Regions from separate parts of the Arthrobacter sp. TE12232 genome, predicted to be linked through region 1. Evidence: riboswitches for the same ligand, from Rfam matches in the RefSeq annotation. Region 1 holds a riboswitch; the other holds the start of a gene.
What was found. A riboswitch is a leader RNA that binds a small molecule or an ion and turns the genes downstream of it on or off. The one in region 1 is predicted to bind S-adenosylmethionine.
Positions count from the first base shown of each region.

Region 1 (3,935 bases):
GCGGACTCCGCCGCATCAGGCATCGACGCCCGCTCCGACGACGGCCTTTCGGCCCGGCTCGACAAGGACGCCGTCTCCCGGCTCCGCGGCTACCTCGACGGCAAGGTCACCGTCATGCTGGGCCATTCCGGCGTCGGCAAATCCACCATGGTCAACGCACTGACCGGGGCCGAACGTGCCACCGGAGGCGTCAACGCGGTGACCGGCCGCGGCCGCCATACGTCTTCCTCCGCGCTGGCGCTAAAAGTCAACGATGCCCCGGCCGGCAGCTGGATCATCGACACCCCCGGCATCCGGTCCTTCGGGCTGGCCCACGTGGATCCGGACCGGATCCTGAGGTCCTTCCCGGACCTGGAACCGGGCACGGACGATTGCGAACGCGGCTGCAAGCACGACTCCACCGCCGTCAACTGCGGCGTCGATGCATGGGTTGCGGCCGGGCATGCGGGTCCCTCCGGGCCGGCAAGGCTGGCCTCCCTGCGCCGGCTGCTGGGCACAGACCCGCGGATGGAAGCGCAGGACACCAAGGAACTCGGCACTGTGTCCTAATCCGGCCCCTCACCGGCCCGCGGCGCAGCACCGCGGCCTCCCGGCGGCCCGCCCGCTTAGACGGTAGTTTGGAACCATGAGCCAAACCGATTCGAGCTACAACGATGACCTGCGCCTTGCCCATGTCCTGGCAGATTCCGTCGATTCCCAGACCATGAGCCGCTTCAAGGCGCTGGACCTTCGGATCGAGACGAAGCCCGACCTCACCCCGGTCACCGACGCCGACAAATCCGCCGAAGAGGCCATCCGCGGCCAGCTCTCCCGCTCCCGGCCGCGCGACGCGGTCCTGGGCGAGGAATTCGGCAGCTCGGGCCACGGCTCCCGGCGCTGGATCATTGACCCGATCGACGGCACCAAGAACTTCGTCCGCGGCGTCCCGGTCTGGGCCACCCTGATCGCCCTCGTTGACGAGGGCGAACCGGTGGTCGGCGTCGTCAGCGCGCCGGCCCTGGGCAAGCGCTGGTGGGCGGCCAAGGGCGCGGGCGCCTACACCGGCCGCTCCCTGGCCTCCGCCACCCGGCTGAAGGTGTCCAACGTTTCCAAGCTCGAGGACGCGTCGCTGTCCTACTCCAGCCTCGGCGGCTGGAAGGAACGCGGAAACCTGGACGAGTTCCTGGGCCTCACCGAGGAAGTGTGGCGCACCCGCGCCTATGGTGATTTCTGGTCCTACTGCCTCGTGGCCGAGGGTGCGGTGGATATCGCCTGCGAACCCGAACTGAACCTCTACGACATGGCCGCCCTCGTGCCGATCGTCACCGAAGCCGGCGGCCGCTTCACCTCGCTCGAGGGCGAGGACGGCCCCTTCGGTGGCAACGCCCTGGCCACCAACTCGATCCTCCACTCAGAAGTGCTCAAGCGGCTCAACCCCGGACTTGACGACCTCCTCTAGGATCGTCCGACCTTTCTCAACAATCGAACAAACGACGGCGGCGGCCCCCATTCCGGGGCCGCCACCGTCGTTTCTTCGGCCGACGTGCGCATTGCAGCGCGCACGTAACAAAACGCTTCACATTCGGAGGCCGCCTTTTCCCCGGCTGCACCGATGTCCTACGCTCGATGCAGGTCACGAGTGCCAGCGCTAAACCCCGGTTTGCTGGCCGGCAACCCTCCAGTCGCGGTGGGGTGCCCCGGGTGACGACCTGGCCGGTCCGGAACGGACCCGGCAAGCGCGGATTCCCACGATGTGGGGTCCTGTTCGAGTGAGGTCCCATGACAACTGCCATTTTCCCCGCCGCCCGCGAAGTCGACGCACGGTTTGCCGCCGCCGCACGCCCGCTCGCCGCCGTCACGGGCGCCGAGATCCAGTCCCCGCTGATCAAGGGCGGCCACGCCCGCTACGCCAACCTCGATTACGGCGCCTCCGCCCCGGCCCTGTCCGTTGTCTCGGCCTACCTGAACGAAATCCTGCCGTACTACGCCAGCGTCCACCGCGGCGCCGGCTACGCCTCCCAGATCAGCACCTCGGTCTACGAGAACGCCCGGGACATCGTGCGGGACTTCGTGGGCGGCCGGCCGGACGATTCCGTCATCTTCACCCGCAACACCACCGATTCCCTGAACCTGCTGGCCGGGTGCCTGCCGTTGCAGGACGGCCGGCCCGCCGGCGAGGTCATCTACCTCGACATCGAACACCACGCGAACCTCCTGCCCTGGCAGAACGTCCCGCACCGCAGCGTCGTGGCCGCGCCCACCCTCGCGGCCACCATCGACCGCTTGCGGGACGAGCTCGCACGCGGCGGTGTGAGCCTGCTGGCCGTTACCGGCGCCTCCAATGTCACCGGCGAGATCCTGCCGATCCGCGCCCTCGCCGCGCTGGCGCACGAGTACGGCGCCAGGATCGTCGTCGACGCAGCGCAGCTGGCGCCGCACCGGCGGATCGATATCGCCGCCGACGACGTCGACTACCTCGCCTTCTCGGGTCACAAGCTCTACGCCCCGTTCGGCACGGGCGTGCTGGTGGGGCGCACGGACTGGCTCGACGCCGGCACCCCGCACCTGGCTGGCGGCGGCGCCGTCCGCGACGCCCGGCTCGACTCCGTCAGCTGGACCACCGGACCGGCCCGGCACGAGGGCGGCTCGCCGAACGTCCTGGGCGCGGCCGCGCTGGCCCGCGCCACCCAAGTGATCGCAGAGCTGGACCCGGCACAGTGGTACGCCCACGAGGACGCCATCCGGTCCTTCCTGGTCGAAGGCCTCCAGCGCATCGAGGGCGTGACCGTACACCAGATCTTCGCCGACTCGTCGTCTGCCGACTCGTCGCTTGCCGACGGTCAGCCGGGCGCAGGCACCATCGGCGTCGTGAACTTCTCCGTGGAGGGCTACGACGCCGGGCTGGTGGCCGCCTACCTGTCGGCCGAACACGGGATCGGCCTGCGCGACGGCCGCTTCTGCGCCCACCCGCTGCTCAAGCGGCTCGGCCTGCCCGCCGGCTCCCTGCGGGCCAGCTTTGGCCTGGGATCCCGACTGGAGGACGCCGAGCGCCTGCTGGCCGGCCTGCGGCAACTGCGGCAAACAGGGCTTGGCTGGGATTACGTGGTGGATGCCGGCCGCTGGGTGCCGGCCAATGACACCCGCAGCTACCCGCACTGGGCGCCGAACACGCCGGGCACTGCCGGCGCCGCGCCCTGCACCCTGGACTAGGCACTGTTTGGACTGGGCACTGCTGACTGGGCACTACTGACCAGGCGCTGGGGATCAGGCGCTGGGGATCAGGCACTGCGCCGGTGCGGTAAATTCGAAAGGTACCTGAACCGGCAGGACCTTCCCCGAAGGAGATCGCACGTTGCACAGCGTGCCCAAAATGCATGGCAGGCCCAAACTGCACGCCGGGCCCAAGCTGCACAGTCAACGGCGCCAGGAACTCGGACAGAGCTTCCAGGACGGCGGAGAGCACTACGACCGCGTCCGCCCGGGCTATCCGCAGGAATCGGCCGACTGGCTGATCCCGGCGGGGGCCAAGGACGCCGCGGACATTGGCGCCGGCACCGGCAAGTTCACCGCCCTCCTTGCCGCACGGGGACTGCACACGGTGGCTGTGGACCCCTCCGCCGACATGCTCGAGCAGCTGCGCCGGGCCCTGCCGGAGGTTACGGCCGTCGAAGGTACCGCGGAGCACACGGGCCTCGAGCCGGGAGCCTTTGATCTCGTCACTGTCGCCCAAGCCTGGCACTGGTGCGATCCCCGCCTGGCCAGCACCGAGATCGCCCGGATCCTCCGGCCACACGGAGTCCTGGGCCTGGTCTGGAACCAGCTGGACACCGCTGTGCCGTGGGTACACCGACTCTCCCGCATCATGCACGCCGGGGATGTCCACAAACCGCACTTCCGGCCGCCCGTGGGCCCCGAGTTCACCGCGTTGGAGAGCCACCTGACCCGATGGGAAGACG
Region 1 covers NZ_JBSSFK010000001.1:3,948,220-3,952,154, reverse strand. Annotated here, with positions in the region: gene rsgA (ribosome small subunit-dependent GTPase A) at 1-549, shown strand, start outside; gene hisN (histidinol-phosphatase) at 626-1,438, shown strand; SAM riboswitch class IV at 1,611-1,724, shown strand; gene ACVWZ7_RS17660 (aminotransferase class V-fold PLP-dependent enzyme) at 1,759-3,189, shown strand; gene ACVWZ7_RS17655 (class I SAM-dependent methyltransferase) at 3,350-3,935, shown strand, end outside.

Region 2 (3,935 bases), 2.8 Mb from region 1:
TTGTACTGGCCCAGCAGCGCGACGGCGATGATCGGCGCGAGCGAACCGGCCACGATCGAGGTTACCTGGTAACCGAGGGACACCCCGGAGTACCGCATCCGGGTCGGGAACATCTCGGCCATGATGGCCGGCTGCCCGGCGTACATCAGGGCGTGGAAGAGCAGGCCGATGATGACCGCGGCGAGGATGATCAGATCGTTTCCGGTGTCCATCATCGGGAAGGCGAAGAAGCCCCAGGTCGCACCCAGAACGGCGCCGGCCATGTAGACGGGCTTGCGGCCCACCCTGTCCGAGAGCCGGCCGACCATGGGCACCACGGAGAAGTGGATGAAGTGGGCCACGAGCAGGAGCAGCAGGATCCGGGCGGTGTCGGCGTGGACCACCGTCTTGAGGTAGGTGATTGAGAAGGTGACCACGAGGTAGTACAGGATGTTTTCCGCGAAGCGGAGGCCCATCGCGGTGAACACGCCGCGGGGGTAGCGGCGGAAGACCTCGGCAACGCCGTAGCCCTTGTGCCCTGCCTCAACTTCCTTGCGTGCTTCCAGGAAGATCGGGGCGTCGCTGACCTTGGTGCGGATGTAGTAACCGATGAGGACGATCACGGCGGAGAGCCAGAAGGCGACCCGCCAGCCCCAGCCAAGGAAGTCCGCCGAGGACAGCACGGAGGACAGGATGAACAGCACCGCGGTGGCGAAGAGGTTGCCCAGCGGAACAGCGGACTGCGGCCAGCTGGCCCAGAAGCCGCGGGACTTGCTGGGGCTGTGCTCCGCGACGAGCAGGACGGCGCCGCCCCATTCCCCGCCGACGGCGAAGCCCTGGGCGAAGCGAAGGAAGACCAGCAGCGCCGGGGCCCAGTAGCCGATCTGCGCGAAGGTGGGCAGGCAGCCCATCAGGAACGTGGACACGCCCACCAGGATGATGCTGAGCTGGAGCAGCTGCTTGCGGCCGAACTTGTCGCCGAAGTGGCCGAAGACGATCCCGCCGATCGGGCGGGCAACGAAGCCGACGGCGTACGTGAGGAACGCCGCGAGGATTCCGTCCAGTTCGGTCTGCGAATTCGGGAAGAAGGCCTTGCCAAAGACCAGCGTGGCCGCGGATGCGTAGAGGAAGAATTCGTACCATTCCACCACGGTGCCGGCCATGGAGGCCGCCACCACCTTCTTCAGGCCGGACGTCTTGACGTCGGGCTCGCCTGCGCGCGTCGCGGCAGCGTTTTCCGTGCTCATGACAACTCCTTCGGTGTCGCCTTCGACACCCCGTGGACCATTGGGCTGAGATGTTGTGTGAATTAGCACACACAGCGCTATTCCCAACGAGTATGGTTCCCGGGGCCGTGAGCCACAACGACCATTAGTGCAGAGAGCATCTGCAAAAATGCACAGCCGTGAGCGGCGGCTAGGCGAAGAAATTGCTCCGCAACTGGCCGCTGAGCTGCCCGATTTCGGTGAGGAAGCCGTCGTGGCCGATCGGCGCCTCGATGATGTGCAGCTCGGGGCCCCCCGGCAGGGCCTCGGCCAGTGCACGGGACTGGGCGGGGAAGTACAGGCGGTCCGAGTCCACGGCCGCCACCAGGAACTCGGCCGTGGCCGGGGCCAGGGAGTCCCGGAGGCTTCCGCGTCCGCGGCAGACGTCGTGGCTCATGAGCGCCTCGGTGATGGCGATGTAGCTGTTGGCATCAAAACGCCGGACCAGTTTGTTGCCCTGGTGGTCCAGGTAGCTTTCGACCTGATAGCGTCCGCGCCCGGCCAGCGATCCGGCTTCCAGGGGCGCCTCGGACTCCTGGGCGTTGCGGCCGAACCGGTCGTCGAGCTCGGCCGCGGAGCGGTAGGTGATGTGCGCGATCCGGCGGGCGAGGGCGAGCCCCGCTTCGGGTTCCGGGCCGCCGTAGTAGTCCCCGCCGTTGAAGTTCGGGTCCTGGCGGATGGCCAGGGTCTGGGCCTGAGCGAACGCAATCTGTTCTGCGGTGCTGCTGGCGCCGACGGAAATCACGGCGCAGCGCCGGACCCGCGCGGGGTAGGTCACGGCCCACTCAAGGGCGCGCGCGCCGCCGAGCGAACCGCCCAGCACGGCGTACCAGCTGTCGATGCCCAGGGCATCGGCCAGCCGCGCCTCGGCGGAGGTCGTGTCCCGCAGAGTCACGAGCGGGAACCTCGATCCCCAGGGGCGGCCGTCGGGGGCCGGCGTGGAGGGTCCCGTGGAGCCGTAGCAGCCGCCCAGGATGTTGATCGATACGACGAAGTACTTGTCCGTATCCACGGGGGCCCCGGGTCCGGCCAATTGTTCCCACCAGCCGGGCTCCTCGCTGGCACCGCGGGTCACATGGGTGTCGCCGGTCAGGGCATGTTCAATGAGGACGGCGTTGGAGGCATCGGCATTCAGGGTCCCCCACGTCTCAAAGCCGAGGACCACATCCGGCAGCTGGACCCCGGATTCGAGCTGCAGGTCACCGATCCTGAGGTACCGGACGGTCCCGTCCGGCACCCGGTCAGCTTGGGCGGCGGGTCTTGCGGAAACGGAGTTCCGGGTTGGTTTGGTTTCGGGTTCACCACTGCGGGTGACGGCAATCGTCATATGAGGACCTAACTTCGCGCTTGCCTGCCGTCAGCTGACCGGCAGGCCAGGTCTTCACCCGGGGCACCCCGCCGCAAATGGAGGGTTGCCGGCCAGCAAGCCGGGGCTGTCGCTGGCACTCATGACCTTTTATGAGTGTACGAAACAGCGTGCGGAAATGACGAAGATTGTGACTTCCGTGTGACAGCCGGCGGCCGGCACTCCCCGTCCGTGGGAGGCCGGCCGCCGGTTGTCCGGTGGAGCTAGGCGCTCTTGGCCGCGCGGAATCCGGCGTCGAGGTCCGCAAGGATGTCGTCAATGTGTTCCAGTCCGACCGAGAGCCGCACCAGGCCGGGGTTCACGCCGGCCACGGCCTGCTGCTCGGGCGAGAGCTGACTGTGGGTGGTCGACGCCGGGTGGATCACGAGGGAGCGGACGTCGCCGATGTTCGCGACGTGCGAGTGCAGCTCGAGGGCATCAACGAAGCGTTTGCCGGCCTCCGCTCCCCCGGCGATGTTGAACGCGACGACGGCGCCGGTCCCCTTGGGCCCGTACTTGCGCCCGCGCTCGTACCAGGGGCTGGATGGCAGCCCGGCGTAGGCGACGGATTCGACGTCGTCCCGCGCCTCCAACCATTCGGCCACCTTGGTGGCGTTGGCCACGTGGCGTTCAACGCGCAGGCTAAGGGTCTCGATGCCCTGGGCAATGAGGAATGCGTTGAACGGGGACACGGCGGAGCCGAGGTCGCGCAGGAGCTGGACCCGGGCCTTGAGGATGTAGGAGAGGTTGGCCCCGAGCGCGCCGCCGGCGCCGAGGTCGCGGGCGTAGACCAGTCCGTTGTAGGTGGGGTCCGGGGTGTTGAAGCCGGGGAACCGCTCGGGGTCCTTGCCGAAGTCGAACTTGCCCGAATCCACGATCACGCCGGCGATCGCGGCACCGTGGCCGCCGAGGTACTTGGTGGCGGAATGGACCACGATGTCCGCTCCCCACTCGATCGGCCGGATGAGGTAGGGGGTGGACAGGGTGTTGTCGACGATCAGGGGCACGCCGGCCTCGTGGGCCACCTTGGAAACGCCCTCGATGTCCAGAACGTCCTGGCGGGGGTTGGAGACCACTTCGCCGAAGAACAGCTTCGTGTTGGGCCGGACGGCCTCGCGCCACTGGTCCAGGTTGTCGGGGTCCGCAACGAAGGTCACGGAGATACCGAACTTCTTCAGCGTGTGCGCGAGCAGGTTGTAGGTGCCGCCGTAGAGACTGGGGCTGGCGACCACGTGGTCCCCGGCCTCGGCGATGTTGAGGATCGCGAACGTCTCGGCGGCCTGGCCGGAACTGAGCAGCAGGGCGGCGAGGCCGCCTTCCAGGCTGGCCACGCGCTGTTCCACCGC
Region 2 covers NZ_JBSSFK010000001.1:1,100,250-1,104,184, forward strand. Annotated here, with positions in the region: gene ACVWZ7_RS04930 (MFS transporter) at 1-1,226, opposite strand, end outside; gene metX (homoserine O-acetyltransferase MetX) at 1,396-2,571, opposite strand; SAM riboswitch class IV at 2,583-2,698, opposite strand; gene ACVWZ7_RS04940 (bifunctional o-acetylhomoserine/o-acetylserine sulfhydrylase) at 2,814-3,935, opposite strand, start outside.
Region 2: linked by a shared signal. The riboswitch ahead of metX (homoserine O-acetyltransferase MetX) and the one ahead of ACVWZ7_RS17660 (aminotransferase class V-fold PLP-dependent enzyme) in region 1 are both predicted to bind S-adenosylmethionine.